Regions from separate parts of the Shewanella psychrophila genome, predicted to be linked through region 1. Evidence: riboswitches for the same ligand, from Rfam matches in the RefSeq annotation. Region 1 holds a riboswitch; the other holds the start of a gene.
What was found. A riboswitch is a leader RNA that binds a small molecule or an ion and turns the genes downstream of it on or off. The one in region 1 is predicted to bind cyclic di-GMP.

Region 1 (8,012 bases):
ACAGTTTGAGCAGAGGCATCCAGTGCACCATCGGATACTAAGACGCTTAAGGTATAAACTGTATCTTCTGTCACTGCAGGTGCTGTCACCGCTAAGGTATTTGATGATTGCCCAGTTGCCGTTAAGCCAGCTGGCACTGTCCAACTATAAGTAAGACTGTCACCATCGGCATCGCTGGCAGTAGCACCAACACTGACCTGCTTAGCCGAATCCACCGATACAGCGGCATTCAATGAGACCTCTGGCGCTCGGTTAGCTTGAGGGGCCATATTAGTCACCGAAGTCGTCGCCGAAGTAGATAAACCTTCAGGGTCTGTAACCGTGAGTGAGAAACCATAAACCACATCGGCGTCGGTAGCATTTAAACTGAAACTAGTTTGAGCCATATCGGCATTGACTAAGGTCACTGCCGGGCCTGATGTTTGACTCCAAACATAAGTGAGCGCTAACCCTTCAGGATCTCGTGACAATCCGCCATCGAGTACTATGTCACTGGGGCCAGTGACACTTTGTGTACTCCCCGCATTGGCGATAGGCGCCTTGTTAGCCGGAGGCGTAGTGCCTTCTCCATGCCCGAGTCCTTCGTGCATGGCATTAAGGATGTCACCATTATCTGAATCTATCTCCCAGGCAAACAAGCCACCTAGCTGATTAGCCGTAACATACTGGCCTTTAGCCTTCACCGAGCGAGCATCATCGAAGGTGATCAAGTCACCGGTAGATGGCTTAAATACATAGGGAGCCTCGGCAACCTCATCATAGTGATATTGCCATTCACCAGCCATATACTCATTCACAATTTGACGGTAGTCGACCACGCCATCTTCCCAAGTACCTTTAACCTTGCCCGTTGCCGTTCCCGTGAAAGGATTGCCATCTTGATAACCTGTTACACCAGTCCAGCCTCGACCATACATGGCTGCACCGACGACTATCTTCTCAGGAGTCACACCTTGGGCAAGTAGCGCATTCACGCCGATTTGAGTGGTATTTTTGGTATCCGGTTTCCAACTCGCAGCATAAAGCGCCGCTTGATGGTTAAGATCTGTATTTGACCATCCGCCGTAAAAGTCATAACTCATCAGGAAGATGTTATCCATGTACTGCTGAGCTTCCTGATAATCCACCAGGGCAATCTTCTCTGCGCCAGCACTGATAGCTGATGTTAGTTCATAAGTTCTGCCAGTTTCTGCGCTCAGTTCATCTAGCATAGCCCTAAGCTCTTTCATCAAGAGCACATAGGTTTGGCCATCGGTCGCGGGATCGCCAAGATTTGGGTTCGCGCCGTTACCACCAGGAAATTCCCAGTCGATATCCACACCATCGAAAAACTTCCAGGTCTGTAAAAACTCTTTCACCGAAGCCACGAAACGGTCACGCTTAACTTTATCGCCTAGGAAATAGAAAGGATCTGACAGTGTCCAGCCACCCACAGAGGGTAATATTTTAAGATCGGGCTGAGCTTGTTTCAGCGCCATCAACTGACCGAAATTGCCCTTATAGGGATCTGAAAATTCACTAACACCCGCTTGTGGCATCTGCACTGCTGCCCATGGATCATGTATTGCCACCTTAAAGTCTTCGCGGCCACTACAAGCACGTTGCAAAGCCTGGAAGCTGCCTTCTATTTCCTTCAAACTGTCATTGATACCATCGCCACCACAGATGGGGGTGAAGCCATATAAAATATGGGTAAGGTTTTGTGCTGGCACTTTATCGACGGGAAACTTGCGACCATAAACGCCCCACTCGACAAAATAACTGCCTACCACCTTGCCAGACTTGTTAGCGTAAGGTTTGTTGTTTTCCCCAAGCTGAGTCTCTAAGGGCAATAAGTGACTACCATCGGTATCGGCGACGATGATCTCTTTAGCATCACTGAGCGTACATCCCTCAGCGTTACATAGCTGGATCTGCATCTGATAGCGCCCCCCCTGATTGACACTAAATGTCGCGGCGCCCGACGCCGTAGAAGTGCCCGACCAGACCTCTACCCCATCAAATAACACCTTAGCCGTCTCACCCAGCTCACCTGACCACAAGTTCCAGCTAACAGACACTTCAGCGGCATCTTTAACGGTAACGAGTTGGTTATATGCTGTGGCTGCTTGGTCTACTTCAATAATCGAAAAGTTGGTTTCGCCCCAACCGATAGTTGGCTTACCAGGAACCGATGCGTATGCCGATGAGGCGAGTACGCTAGCCACGACGAGTGCGGCGGATGAGATTTTAGTGTTAAACATAGGGTGTCCTTATTGCTTTTTATTTTTAAAATAATCAATAAGGCAAACAAAGCGTGAACAGGATACTAGCCTATTCTTAATACCATGGATGCTCTCGATGACGGACCGTTTAGGGCTCTTTTCATCAAGACATCACACGAAGAAATACCTGAAACATCCCCGCTATCATAGGTACTTCGATAACATTGAGAGAACGACCTTCTCAACACTATCCCCTTAGACCGGAGGCTTTGCGTCCCAACCTTTCGATTGGTTTGCCTTTCATTCATAATTTGCACTGGTGAATGACAACGCTGTCATCACTTAATTAGCATAGTCTTAAATTAAACATAAATGCAACACCTAGTTTTACATTAACACAAGCTTATGATTATTAATGGTTTAAACAGTTAACAATCTAACGTTTGACAATATTTTAAGAAGGGGAATATATCTAAACAGGAATATTTCACTAAATACGATTTGAGGAAAGATGACTAAAACTGACAATACATTGAATAAAATAACATCGAAAAAACAAATTTATCGGATTAAAACAGAGAAAAACTTCGGATAAAAACAAAGAAAAAAGCGGGATCACTCTAGGCAATACCCGCTCTGTATTTTTTGCCTCTAATAACTAGATTTAGCGACTCGCCCCCTCTCGACTAGATACCTAAATTCAAGCTTCATACCCAAAAGGATCATCGATGGAAAACATTGGCTTGGTGAACCACACAGGGCCTTCATTTGTCATATAGAAATGATCTTCATGACGCACGCCAAATTCGCCAGGTACGCATAACATAGGCTCATTACTAAAACACATGCCAGCAGCCAAAAGGGTCTGGTCATTAAGCACTAAATAAGGCCATTCATGAATGTCTAAGCCGACACCATGACCGGTTCGATGTGGCAAGCCCGGCACATCGTAGCCAGGGCCAAAACCTGCAGTTTCCAGCACATCACGGGCCGCTCTATCGACACTAGCACAGGTTGCACCAATCTTAGCCGCATCAAATGCAGCAATCTGAGCATCTTGCTCATGTTGCCAAATCTCACGCTGACGATCGCTTGGTTTACCGAACACAAAGGTACGGGTGATATCTGAGTTATAGCCTTGAAGCTGACAACCAGTATCAATCAGAACCGTATCATTTAGATCGAGCGCTTTAGGCGACTTAACACCATGGGGATAGGCACTGTCTTCACCGAATAACACGATACAGAAATAAGAACCAGCAGGGGCACCCACGGCTTTGTGAGCATCATTGATGAAAGCTTCAATTTCACCGACTGTGATGCCTTCTCGCAAAATACGCGCCACAGCTTTATGTACTTCAAGAGTCATATCTTTAGCGCGTTGCAACAAGCTCAGCTCGGTATCAGATTTGATCATGCGACAACCTGCTGTCACAGGCTTAGCATTAACATAATCGAACTGACTATGTTCCTGACGGACACCATCGAAGATGAAGAAGGCGGCAGACTCATCGATACCGACTTTACCCTTATCTATGCCCATCTGCTTGAGCACTTCACCGAACAGGGCAAAAGGACTCTCATCTTCTTGCCAAGTATTCACCTTACCTTCGATAACCATATAACCTAATAGTGTATCGACCTCGAATGCCGGAGCCATATATTCCAACTCGCCTTCGGCAGGAATGATGGCGCCAACCATACGCTCACTAGCATACCAGCGTGTACCCGTATAGTAATACAAGTTAGTACCAGCATTGATATAAATGGCTTCAAGTCCTTGAGACTTCATCAGTTCCTGAGCCTTCTTGATACGCGCGCCATATTCACTCTTAGAGATTGGCTTAGTGCCCTTGGTCATATCACTCAGTTTTGCCAACTCTTGCATTGCGGTCGAACCGCCCACACCTAAGGTCATAGGATTACCCTTTTATATTTTATCTAAGATTCAAAGCCTAATGCCTTGTCAGATTTTATGTTTTGATCAGCTTTGAAACTTGCCTTTATGTGAGGCGAGAAGCCGATACTGAAATCAGAGCTACTTTCTAGCATAAAATATACAAAGGGTCAGTAGAAATATTTTCAGAATAAAAGAAATGACTGTCACAGAGAAGGGAATAAGCGCAATAAGACAGTATCACGCTCACTGAAAAATAAATGGTGCAGTTAGCAGTTCATAATCAAGTTAAGCCTACTTATCCAACAACACCTTTAATCCGCGGCAGACTAAGGTTTCCATATCGTCGACGCGAGCTACTTTAACTTCTGAAAAATGAATGGTGCAGTTAACAGTTCATAATCAAGTTAAGCCTACTTATCCAACAACACCTTTAATCCGCGGCAAACTAAGGTTTCCATATCGTCGACGCGAGCTATTTTACCTTCTGAAATGAATGGTGCAGTTAACAGTTCAATCGAGTTAACCCTGATTTTCTATACCTACTTATCCAACAGCACCTTTAATCCGCGGCAGACTAAGGTTTCCATATCATCGACACGAGCTATTTTAACTTCTGAAATGAATGGTGCAGTTAACAGTTCAATCGAGTTAACCCTGATTTTCTATACCTACTTATCCAACAGCACCTTTAATCCGCGGCAGACTAAGGTTTCCATATCATCGACACGAGCTATTTTAACTTCTGAGAGCGGTGCAGTTAACGCCATATCTTTGAGTGAACTGACACACCCAAGGTAGTAATCTGAACTGTTCATCATGCCACCAGCTAGCCAGATGCGATTGGGGTTAAACAAGTTTATTGCCCACGCAATCCCCATTCCCAAGTATCTGCCTGCACGGTTGAGATCTTTCGGATTCTTGAGCCCACGAACTCTAATCGAGTCACCACTGGCGAGTTGCTCCAAACCGAACTCTCCTGATTCGGTCATTACCCGACAATGTCCCAGCTCACCAGCAAAGCCACTCGCACCGGAGAAGATTTTCCCATTGATTGATATCGCCATTCCGATCCCGGTGCCACACATGATCAATAACTCACAATCGTGCTTAGGATTTAACACAGCGTGCATACCTGCATCGATATCATTACTCAACAGAATAGTCTTAGCCTGGGTGTGTAGATCTTCTCGTGATAAGCCATTCAAACAAGGCAGCGACTTACTCGAAATCAGCTGGTTATTGTTTACTAAACCAGGCACTGCGATGGCGAGCCGATAATCCACCAGTCCATAGTCTGATTCCAACTCATACAATTGCTTAGTTAAACTCTCTATACCAAAGCCTTCGCCAGTAGGGATCTTATATTGCTCGGTTCTGTCCCCAAAATGCATCTCAAATAATGCCTTGGTTCCACCTATATCCACCGTAATCGTTTGCATCTGTTACTCCACTGGGATACGTATCATTTGAATTTTTTATGAGCAAAATATTAACATATCCTAAGTTGAATTAAGAATGAGTTATTCACTCACCTTCACACTTAAGAGTTTGCTTTGGTTGAATTTCCACCAAGCCATCAAGATCAACTGAATTCCGATAAACGGAATGCAGATAATGAGTAGCACTTGCCAACCCAATTGATGTATGACCCAACCGGCACTGAGAGATGCTATCGCTTGGGAGCCAAATACCAAGGTGTCATTGAATGCTTGGACCTTAAAGCGCTCATTGGCGCGATAACAACGGGGCAGCAACACAGTTCCCCCCACAAATAACAGATTCCAGCCTAAGCCAAGCAACACCAGAGCGGCCCAATAGTTGAGCACATCATTGCCCATTAAGGCGGTCACTATGGTAACCAAGTAAGCCAATAAACCCGTGAGCATCATTTTAGACACACCCAATTTTGCCACCAGATAACCGGTAAACAGAGACGGTAAATACATGGCAATGATATGGCTCTGAATCACCCATTTAGTATCGGCTAAAGAGTGATGTTCTATATGATGCATATGCAGAGGCGTCGCCGTCATCACGAAACTCATCATGGCAAAACCTATCATGGCACCGGCAATCGCAACCCAGATCTGCTCTTGATTCAATATGCTACTTAACGGCCTCATATCTCCCAGAGTCTCAGTACTAGCTTGAGATAATGCATTTCTATCCTCTCGATAGAAACAGAGTGTCACCCCGGCAAGCAGACTCACCATGGTCAAAAACAGAAAAGCTCCGACATAGGGAGTCTCGATTAACTCGCCACCCAGCACTGCAAGCTCAGGGCCCAGAAATGCCGCGACCAAGCCGCCTAACAAGACTCTCGATGTGGCCTTAGCACCCAATTCAGGCACTACAGACTCCATCGCCGCGAAGCGGTATTGCTGGATAATTGCGCCTGCAGCCCCCAGTAGAATGCCGCTTAAACAAAAGAGTTCAAAGTTGTGCTCTTGGGCCGCATAGGCCGCAACCAATCCAGCTACACCCGCCAATACCGAGCCACCGATAAACACTTTTTTCCGACCAAACATGCGCATCAGTAAAGTTACAGGCAAAATAGAGATGGCAACACCGACCACCATAGATGCTATGGGCAGAGTCGCTAATATGGGGGTAGGAGCGAGTTCGACACCGATAATCCCTCCCAATAGCATCATCATAGGTGCGGCGCTCATGGCAAAGGCCTGCGCTAAAGTAAGCACCCAGACATTAAATGGCATTTTTGTTTCCATTATTAAATTCATTCCTTTAAGCACTGAACAACAGTAGCCAATCTAATTGATTTAACAACAGATGTAACAGATATTATGTTTCAAAGTTTACAGCTCTTTCCTATTTGAGCTTTTTAGGCTAAACAATCCCTGCTCTTTCACTTCCCACATTCAACAGCAACTGCGATAATTGGCCGCTATATCGGCTTCCAGCCAAATAATCAATAAGAGTAATTCTGATAATACTTGCCTCTCATCAGAGATGCATTAGTCAGTAAACACCGGAGTATTTATGTCTCAATCTATTGCCGCACGACTCGATGCGGTTCGCAGTGAGATGGCCGACGCCAATCTCGATGCCTTCATTATCCCACGCGCCGATGAATACTTGGGCGAATATGTCCCCGAGCGTAACGAGCGCATGCAGTGGATCAGTAATTTCACTGGCTCCGCCGGCATGATCATAGTCCTAAAGGAAAGCGCCGCTATCTTTGTAGACGGTCGATACACAGTTCAGGTCAAATTACAGGTTGATGGTGAGCTATTTCAATACATGAGCCTCACCGATACGCCTCAGATCCCGTGGCTAGCCCAGACCTTAACAGCTGATGCCCGTGTAGGATATGATCCACGCCTACACCCATTGAGCTGGCAAAAATCAGCTGATAACCAGCTCAGTAAAGCACAAATGACCTTAGTCGCCGTCGACGAAAATCCTATCGACCTTCATTGGCAAAACCGACCTCTCGCCTCCAGTGCTCCAGCCATGCTTTTCGACGAGAATCGTACGGGTAAAAGCAGTCAAGAGAAACGTCAAGAGATAGGGGCGGTAGTGACTAAATCCGGCGCAGACATGGCGCTTATCACCTCACTGGATTCATTTTGCTGGTTACTGAATATTCGCGGTAATGACGTACCTCGCCTGCCTGTTATTTTAGGCGCTGCCCTATTAGCGGCTAATGGCGATATGACTCTGTTCACCGATGTTGAAAAACTTCCAACTGGTACATCTGAGCATGTAGGATCAGGAGTCTGTTTCAAGTCTGAAAGTGAACTTAAAGATGCGCTTGGTGAGCTTTCAGGCGTTAACTTGCTCGCCGATCCAAATTCGTGTAATGCCTGGTCTCAGCTCATTGCAGAGCAAGCAGGCGCGATACTCATTGCTGGCTTCGATCCTGTGTCGCTGGCCAAGGCCCAGAA
Region 2 (8,012 bases), 2.5 Mb from region 1:
CCTCGGGTGAGATTGATGACAGCTCGCCAATCAGAGTCAACTCGCCGAAACTCAACTCAACGTGCATGCCCAAACCTAATTCGTCTGCATATGATTCAGGCACGGCTAGCTCTGCTTCAAAGGCACTCAAATCAACCACTGTGAGTATGGGTTGGCTTTGACCGATACGGGCTTTCTGCTCCGTTAACCAATTACCTATAATGCCGCCCACTGGCGCCTTGATATTTAAGGCAGCTACCTGACGTTCCAGCTCACTGACCACTAATTTCTGGCGATTCACTTCCGACGCCTTATTCTTTATTTCGAAGGTTAAGGTGTCTCGCATCAGCTCGGCTTCCTGCTTAGCATGGGCGGACAATAACTTGGCCTTATGCAAGTCATCTTTACCCTTCTCGAAATCAATTTTAGAGATAAGTTTATTTTCGATAAGCTCATCACCGCGGCGGCTTTCCCTGTCTGCAGCCTCAAGGTCGACCTTGGCCATATCTAAAGTTTGCTGTGCCTTAAGTTGCTCACGACGGGCATCGAGGCGTGCTCGTTCCAATGCGCTCAGCATGCCTTCTAACAAAGCTTCTTGCTGCTTAAGGCTGTTGGTCAACTTGTGACTCTCGATTGTGGCCACCACATCACCTAATTCGACGCGGTCGCCAGGCTTAGCCAGTAGTGTCACAGTGCCTTGGTCTGTGCTGTATAGGATGGGGGCGTTAGCCGCGACAATTTTACCAGTAGTGGCTATGTCTCTGGTCAGAGTGCCTTGCTCTAAGGTGGCAAATCTAAGCTCACTGCGCTTAATCGACTCACTGATCTGACTGCCGCCGACACTTGACCAAACCAGACCGGAAACTAAAAGCACTGCCGCCCCGGCCACTAAAGGCCACTTTAATTTCTTGCTCATATTTGGCTGAACCACAGTGTCCTGTCCGCTGGTATCCTGAATCATCATCTTATCCCTGTCCGCTTAGTGAGTGCTGTATCACTATCTTTCAATTAATCAATCTTGCGATGATATATACAAGGAGTGTGCCAAAAGAAAATATCCACTACCATTCAATGATTTATGATTGAAATTAAAAGTCGGACACAAAAAGTGTCCGCGGACACATGGAATAAGTGTCCGTTCATTTGCTCATTTGAGCAAAAATGTGTCCGATCATTTACTTAAATGGTCATTACTTGTGTCCGGCTTGTTATCGGACACATAAACACCTTGTCCGTTAACTAGCTCAGTGAAGGGCTTCTGGCTATTCATTACCAAGCACACCGAACAGTCCATCACATTTATCTAATAAACTGATTGCAAGCCCGTAAATAGTCCATTAGAATTTTCTCATGAACTTTTATCCATCAGTTTTGGGTACTCGATATGTCCACCAGCTCTCATCAATTCAGCCTAAGTACGGCAGTGTTTATTATCGATGACCCGATATTTAATGGCCTAGCCATCAGTTTGATATTCGGCATCATGATATCCACCCTATTAACTCTGGTGGTGATCCCTGTACTCTATTATGCAGTGATGAAAAACAGACTCAGCTAACCCAAACGCCCTAAACTCATAGAAGGAAAGCCAAGATGCTAAAAACAATCGCCGAACTTATCGCTGAAGCCCAAAGCACTGTCAATGGTATTAATGCACAGGAAGCCTCCATGAAGTGCAGTGAGCTCAATGGCATATTAATCGATGTGCGTGAAACATCCGAGAGTGCCCAACAAGAGGTAAAAGGGGCTATTCCTATTCCCCGTGGCGTACTAGAGATGAAAATGCTCAACCTCTATCCTGACGAGAAACAGGCCATCTTCGTTCATTGTGCATCAGGAGTCAGAGCATGCCTGGCAGCAGAGCAGTTAGTGAGACTAGGATATGAGAATGTGTGGGCCATCACCTGCAAAATAGATGCTGTGCGCGCAGCCAATCATCACTAATCGCTTCTGTCTGAGCCTAAGTACCATCTATAGACTTCATCATGCTCACTAACGCTGCTTTTATAGTTAAACTAGTGAGCCATGAATAAGATAGTGCTTATGGATACTGTTATTAATAAAAACCCTCTTGAAGAAACAACGATTAATTCGATGAACTCTAATTAAGCATACTTTAGCTCTTACTATAAAACCGGACATAGCTATACAAGTAAAAAAGCGAAAACCTTGAATAAACTATCACAAGTCAAAAAAATAACTAGTGCCGAAATATCAACGAAAAAATCGATTAATGATGCTTATAATTATCTTAAAAATAATAAAACCACTTATATCGCCTTAAACAATCAAGATAAATAACATTCTCAAACTGAATAAAAAACAACAAAAACCAACTAATGTAACAAGCGCTAATTTAGAGTATTTATTCAGATGAAACATATTGTAACGAGAGTAACAAAATAGCTTTAATTATTTAAATTTAAACTGTAGTTTCCCGCTTGCAATCAATCGTACGGTAAAGAAACACAAGCCCTGCGATATAAGAATGCAAATATTAGTCACTTGGCAAACTAGTTGAAAAACTAGGACGCAAAGCTTCCGATCTAAAGATATTAGTCAGTTAACTAATGTCCAAGATAGCGGGGTTGCAACTCACTGAAGTCATCGCTTCAGGCCAAACTGACTGTTCACAAATCTATCATTTAAATGGAAGAATTTATGACAGTAAATCAAAATCTCATTCGACTCGTTACCGTAAGTTCCCTGCTTGCCAGCACAGGCGTTATGGCTCATGCCTATATTTCAACTCCGGGTGCCGAAGCGCGCGGGTACATGTGTCAACTGGGTAAGAATAGCGACTGTGGTCCAGTTCAATATGAACCCCAGAGCCTTGAGGCACCCAAAGGCTTCCCTCAATTAGGTCCTGTCGATGGCAAGATAGCCAGTGCAGCACAGGGGAACTTCAGCGAACTAGATGAACAGACACCACTTCGCTGGACCAAAAATAAAATGGAAGCAGGCCCTATGACCATGACTTGGCATTATAAGGCTAAGCATAAAAATCAGGGGTTCGAGTATTACATGACCAAGCAAAGTTGGGACCCCTCTAAGCCATTAACCAGAGACAGTTTCGACCTGACACCTTTTTGCAGCATTGCAGGTGATGGTCAATTGACTCAAGACGACATGAGTCATGAATGTACCGTTCCTGAGCGTAGCGGCTATCAGATCATATTAGGGATCTGGAGTGTGGCCGATACAGCCAATGCCTTCTATAACGTAGTGGACGTCACTTTCGATGATGCAACACCAGCTGACTGGTCTCAAGCCGGCACCATATATCCTTCAAGAGATCTAAAAGTTGGTGATGCCGTGATGACTCGAGTATTCGATGAGCAGGGAGAGCGTGACGATCTGCAAACTCGAATAGAGATCACCAATGACTCCCAAAGTCAGACCAATGTTTGGTCATATGCCCTTGCCAACAAGATAAACGCCGAACACACAGATATTCAAGCAGGTCAGGTCAATGCCAATGGTCAGTTTATCCCTGTATATGGCACAAATCAGGTCTACGTCAAAAAGAGCAGTAATTTGACTAGTGTGCAGATCCAGATAGATCAATTGGTTCCCGACCTTGAGGTGAATATCACAGGTGTAGAAAGCAGCTATGACATTATAGACAAAGCTGTAAATATAAACTTCGATGCAGCCGTCTTCGGCGATACCATGGTCGTAAACGCAACCTTAACCAACCATGCTGGTACACCACTGGCCTATGTCCATGAGATCATCGAAGATAATGCCAGCCACAGTTTCGCTATGCCGATAGCAAACGCTGAGGTCGGCCATCATATCCTTAAGATCATCGCCAGCCCTAAAAATGGTGGTGAATATGTGCGTGAAAACTTAGACATCATGTTTAAAGAGCCAAGCTCTGGGGAATATGACTATAGCTTCCCTGAAGGATTAGGCTCTTATGTTGAAGGCACTAAAGTGTTTCAACCCAAAAATAATCAGATCTATCAATGTAAAGGCTTTCCATATAGCGGCTGGTGTAACATCTGGAATGAGAACGCTTCACAGTATGAACCTGGCGTAGGTAGTAACTCTACCGATGCTTGGGATCAAACGAACTAGCTTTAAATTTAAGATGTGAAATGCCCATAAAAAGCGATCATTAAGATCGCTTTTTTCATGCCTAATGAACAAATATCTAGACTAATACCAATCGATATAAAACGAATGCACAATTCAAAACTTCGAAGATAGTGCTGAGGGCGGCATAGCCTTCAGTTATAAATCGGAGACGTTCACATCTATTTCGTACTCTTATCTAATTTAAGGAAATAGCGATGACACATTCATCATTAAAAAACAAACAGACTCATTTTGATTTATTAACTCGATTTTTTCACTGGGTAGTTGCGCTTACCATTATTTATAATACGATTGCTGGATATACCATGTTCTTACTCGAAGATGCCTATCCTAACGTGTATCACTTCATTGGAGATATCAACGTATCCCTAGCCAGGGTAGTCGCAATAATATTTATATTTCGCTGGATATGGTCACACTTCAGATATGAGCCAACTTCAAACTGTGATCTTCCATTACTACAACAAAAAATAGCCAAACTTGTTCATTCAATTTTATATTTAAACATGCTTATCGTTTATTTATCAGGTTTTCTAATGCTAGAAAGTAGCTTTAAAATATTTTGGTTACTTGAATTACAAAATCCTGTGAAAACACCTGAAATAAACCATTTATTTTTTATGGTTCACCGATACAGCTGCATCTGTTTAGCTTTATTTGTGCTAGTTCATATCGCTGCGGCGCTTAAGCATCACTTAGTAGAGAAAAATAATGTACTCATCCGCATGCTAGGACCTAAATTTACACTTCGTGAAACCATTTAAATTAGTTTCACTTACATATAAATATTTAAGTCGACAAGATAGATAGATCCTGATGTTGTGCTGGCGTAATTAGCCTAGTACAACCCAAATAAAAGCGATCATTAAGATCGCTTTTCTCTCTATTTAAGAGCCCACTGACAATGCCATTAGACTCACTCAGCTTTACCAAGAGTGATTAAAATGCCTGAAAAAATATACCGAATGAGCAAACCACAGCCACAAACCAAGCCAGAGAACGTAACGTCCCTTTATCGAGCAGATACAGTAGCTGATAGGCAACACGGGCTATCACATGCACTATGGCCAAAGTTACAACGGTGTCGTTAACATTATCCGTGGCTATCACAGTCATTACCGCTGCTCCAAAAATCAATAGAGACTCGAAGGCATTTTGATGCCCCGCCACTGCGCGAGCACCGAAACCAGTTAGCTTAGCCTGTTGTGCTCTAGGGTGTGCGTTATCATAGCCACCCGCTTTAGCCATAGCCCAGGCCACCGGCCCTTTAGCCAAATAAGGCAACAACATGGCAATAAACATACAAATAAGTAAAGTAGTCATAGGGAACAAAGTCCTTTTAGTTTTAAGTTTTAAGTCCAAGGTTAAAGCAAAGAAAATTGTAAGCTATAAGTTCAAAGCAGACTCGAGTCTCGAGTTCAAAACTAATCTAAAAGATTCTCTTACTTACGACTTAAAACTTACAACTTTCAGTTACTATCTCGCTTTATCTAACGCATCACACAGCGCTTGCACGCCTTGGAGTGCACGCGGTGCGGCTCTGTGTAACAGATCTGCATTGAGCTGATATATATGCTGGTTCTTAACTGCTGGGATCTCCTGCCACTCACTCCAGTCGACACCTAAGACATTGCCTTCATCCTGACTCTGCAGAATAACTTCTGGCATTTTCAGCAATACGCTCTCCAGGCTCACCTGAGGATAATCACTGGCCGCATCCAGATAGACATTGTCGCCATGACAGACGCCGATAATCTGCTGGATCCAGCTATTTTTAGCCACAGTCATCAAGGGAGTTGACCAGAGTTGATAGAAGACTTTTACCTCAGACTTGGCCAGATTATCTTTGCGCAGAGCCTCGAGCCCAGTAAGGTAATCATCTGCAACCTTGTTTGCCTCGGCTTGATGACCTGTTAGCTCTCCCAATTCCTTCAGCTCATCGGCAACGGCTTCCAGCGTCTTAGGATCGCTGTTATACACATTAAGCCCCAGATCCTTTAATCGCTGTAGATCCTCGGCCTTATTACCACTTCCCCAGACCACGACTAAGTCAGGTTCCAGCTCAAGCACCCGCTCTATCTGAATGCCATGGTAGCCGCCGATTCTCGGAATATCTAGAGCCGATTTTGGAAAGTCGGCATGATCTGTGGTCGCGAGTATTGAGTCTCCCGCGCCTATGGCATACAGCATCTCGACCGAGTGTGGCGATAACGCAATGACACGTTTAGCGGGCGCGGCCATAATTGAAAACACTGGCAGACACACAGCCAATAACAAGACGATTCTTTTGATAGCTTTCATTACCTTCTCTTATAAAAATACACATAGCAAAATCATTCAATAACAGACCAACATCTATTAAGCTGAGATTGATTGACAGCAATAACATAGAGCAGTACTATCAGACTTGCAAGCAGTTGAAAAATAGATGTATTAATCAGGTATTTTCAACTCGTAGCAATGCAGATGTGGTGGAATTGGTAGACACGCTAGCTTCAGGTGCTAGTGCCCGTAAGGGCGTGAGAGTTCAAGTCTCTCCATCTGTACCAAACTTATCTTAATATCCAAGTGCTTATCTCGTTTCATTCTAAAAATCATCCCCAAATCGACCTAGATTTATCTAAGTATTCACCAAGATTCTCTCTAAGAATCCGAACCAGTACTTTCACAGAGAACCTCTTAAACAGTCAACTAAAGTACTAGCCCCTGAGCATTTGACTATTCGCTTAGAGACCTTGAGGTCTCTTTATTAGAGACGTTGAAAACTCTTTATTAGAAACGTTGAAGACTCTTTATTAGAGCAGATGACGGCCCCCTACCCAAAAGCCGCCGAAGGCTCTACGTGGTGGATTGCAAAAATGAAAACAATAACGCCACAGAAGCTAGCATAGCTGTAGCTGTAGCTGTAGCTGTAAGCATAAATCGACATAGGCCGATTCAAACCTTCAATGACTTAACTGAAAAATACAACCATAGATTGACATAAAATATAACCATATAATGACAAATTGCTTTGTCATTATATGATTCAAACTACTGATATAACAGTGTTTAACAAAAGGTTTGCGTAGAACAAACCTAGCCTTCCGAATGCAATAAATAATGATATTTATCAACCGCATAGGGAGTGTTTATGTCAAGGTGTGCTTATTTTATGTCAGCTTATGCTTTCAGCGACAATAGCCATTTTTAGTAGTCGAAGCCGGGTTGAGCTTTTACTCCATTATCAAACGCATGCTTAATCGGCTGCACTTCGCTCACTGTATCTGCCAGCTCGATAATCGCTCTATGACATGCTCTACCCGTTACGATCACGTGCTGCATCTTAGGTCTGTTCTTCAGCGCCGTAATGACTCGCTCAACATCTAAGTAGTGGTAGCTCACCATATAAGTCAGCTCATCTAACATAAGACAATCTATGCTCTCATCTTTCAATAAAGCCTCGGCAGCTTCCCAGGCACTTTCTGCGGCTTGAGTATCTTTGTCTCTATCTTGGGTTTCCCAGGTAAAGCCAGTCCCCATTACATGAAACTCGACCCCGGCTCCTTCGAGTAAGCTGCGCTCACCGCATTCCCAGTTGCCCTTGATAAACTGCACCACCGCAGATTTCTTGCCATGACCGACACTGCGCGCAATAGTACCAAACCCTGAGGTAGACTTGCCTTTACCATTGCCTGTCAGCACTAAGAGTATGCCCTTCTCCTCTTGAGCCGCCGCAATCTTGGCATCGACAGTCTCCTTGACTCTCTGTTGTCTCTGCTTATGACGCTGGGCTTTTCTCTCTTCTTGGCTCATCTGTTTTTCTTCATTCGTTGAGTTTGTATTTTCGTTATTATCTGTCATTTTATTTCCATATTTCCATATTTCTATAAGTTTTAAGCTCAGGAGCAAGCCAAGAAAGCTGTAAGCTATAAGTTCAAGGCAGAGAT

Region 2: another riboswitch for cyclic di-GMP. It lies ahead of gbpA (N-acetylglucosamine-binding protein GbpA); the one in region 1 lies ahead of sps_RS12690 (glycosyl hydrolase family 18 protein).

Annotation. Positions count from the first base shown of each region.
Region 1 is NZ_CP014782.1:2,941,369-2,949,380, forward strand. It holds gene sps_RS12690 (glycosyl hydrolase family 18 protein) at 1-2,243, opposite strand, end outside; cyclic di-GMP riboswitch class I at 2,393-2,512, opposite strand; gene sps_RS12695 (M24 family metallopeptidase) at 2,905-4,122, opposite strand; partial or broken gene sps_RS29300 (ROK family protein) at 4,644-4,739, opposite strand; gene sps_RS12700 (ROK family protein) at 4,773-5,543, opposite strand; gene sps_RS12705 (MFS transporter) at 5,625-6,833, opposite strand; gene sps_RS12710 (aminopeptidase P family protein) at 7,105-8,012, shown strand, end outside.
Region 2 is NZ_CP014782.1:5,392,295-5,400,306, forward strand. It holds gene sps_RS23500 (efflux RND transporter periplasmic adaptor subunit) at 1-940, opposite strand, end outside; gene sps_RS28590 (hypothetical protein) at 1,364-1,537, shown strand; gene sps_RS23505 (rhodanese-like domain-containing protein) at 1,573-1,923, shown strand; cyclic di-GMP riboswitch class I at 2,477-2,575, shown strand; gene gbpA (N-acetylglucosamine-binding protein GbpA) at 2,641-4,062, shown strand; gene sps_RS23515 (cytochrome b) at 4,278-4,847, shown strand; gene sps_RS23520 (MAPEG family protein) at 5,023-5,406, opposite strand; gene sps_RS23525 (cobalamin-binding protein) at 5,560-6,384, opposite strand; tRNA gene sps_RS23530 (tRNA-Leu) at 6,546-6,632, shown strand; gene cobO (cob(I)yrinic acid a,c-diamide adenosyltransferase) at 7,273-7,926, opposite strand.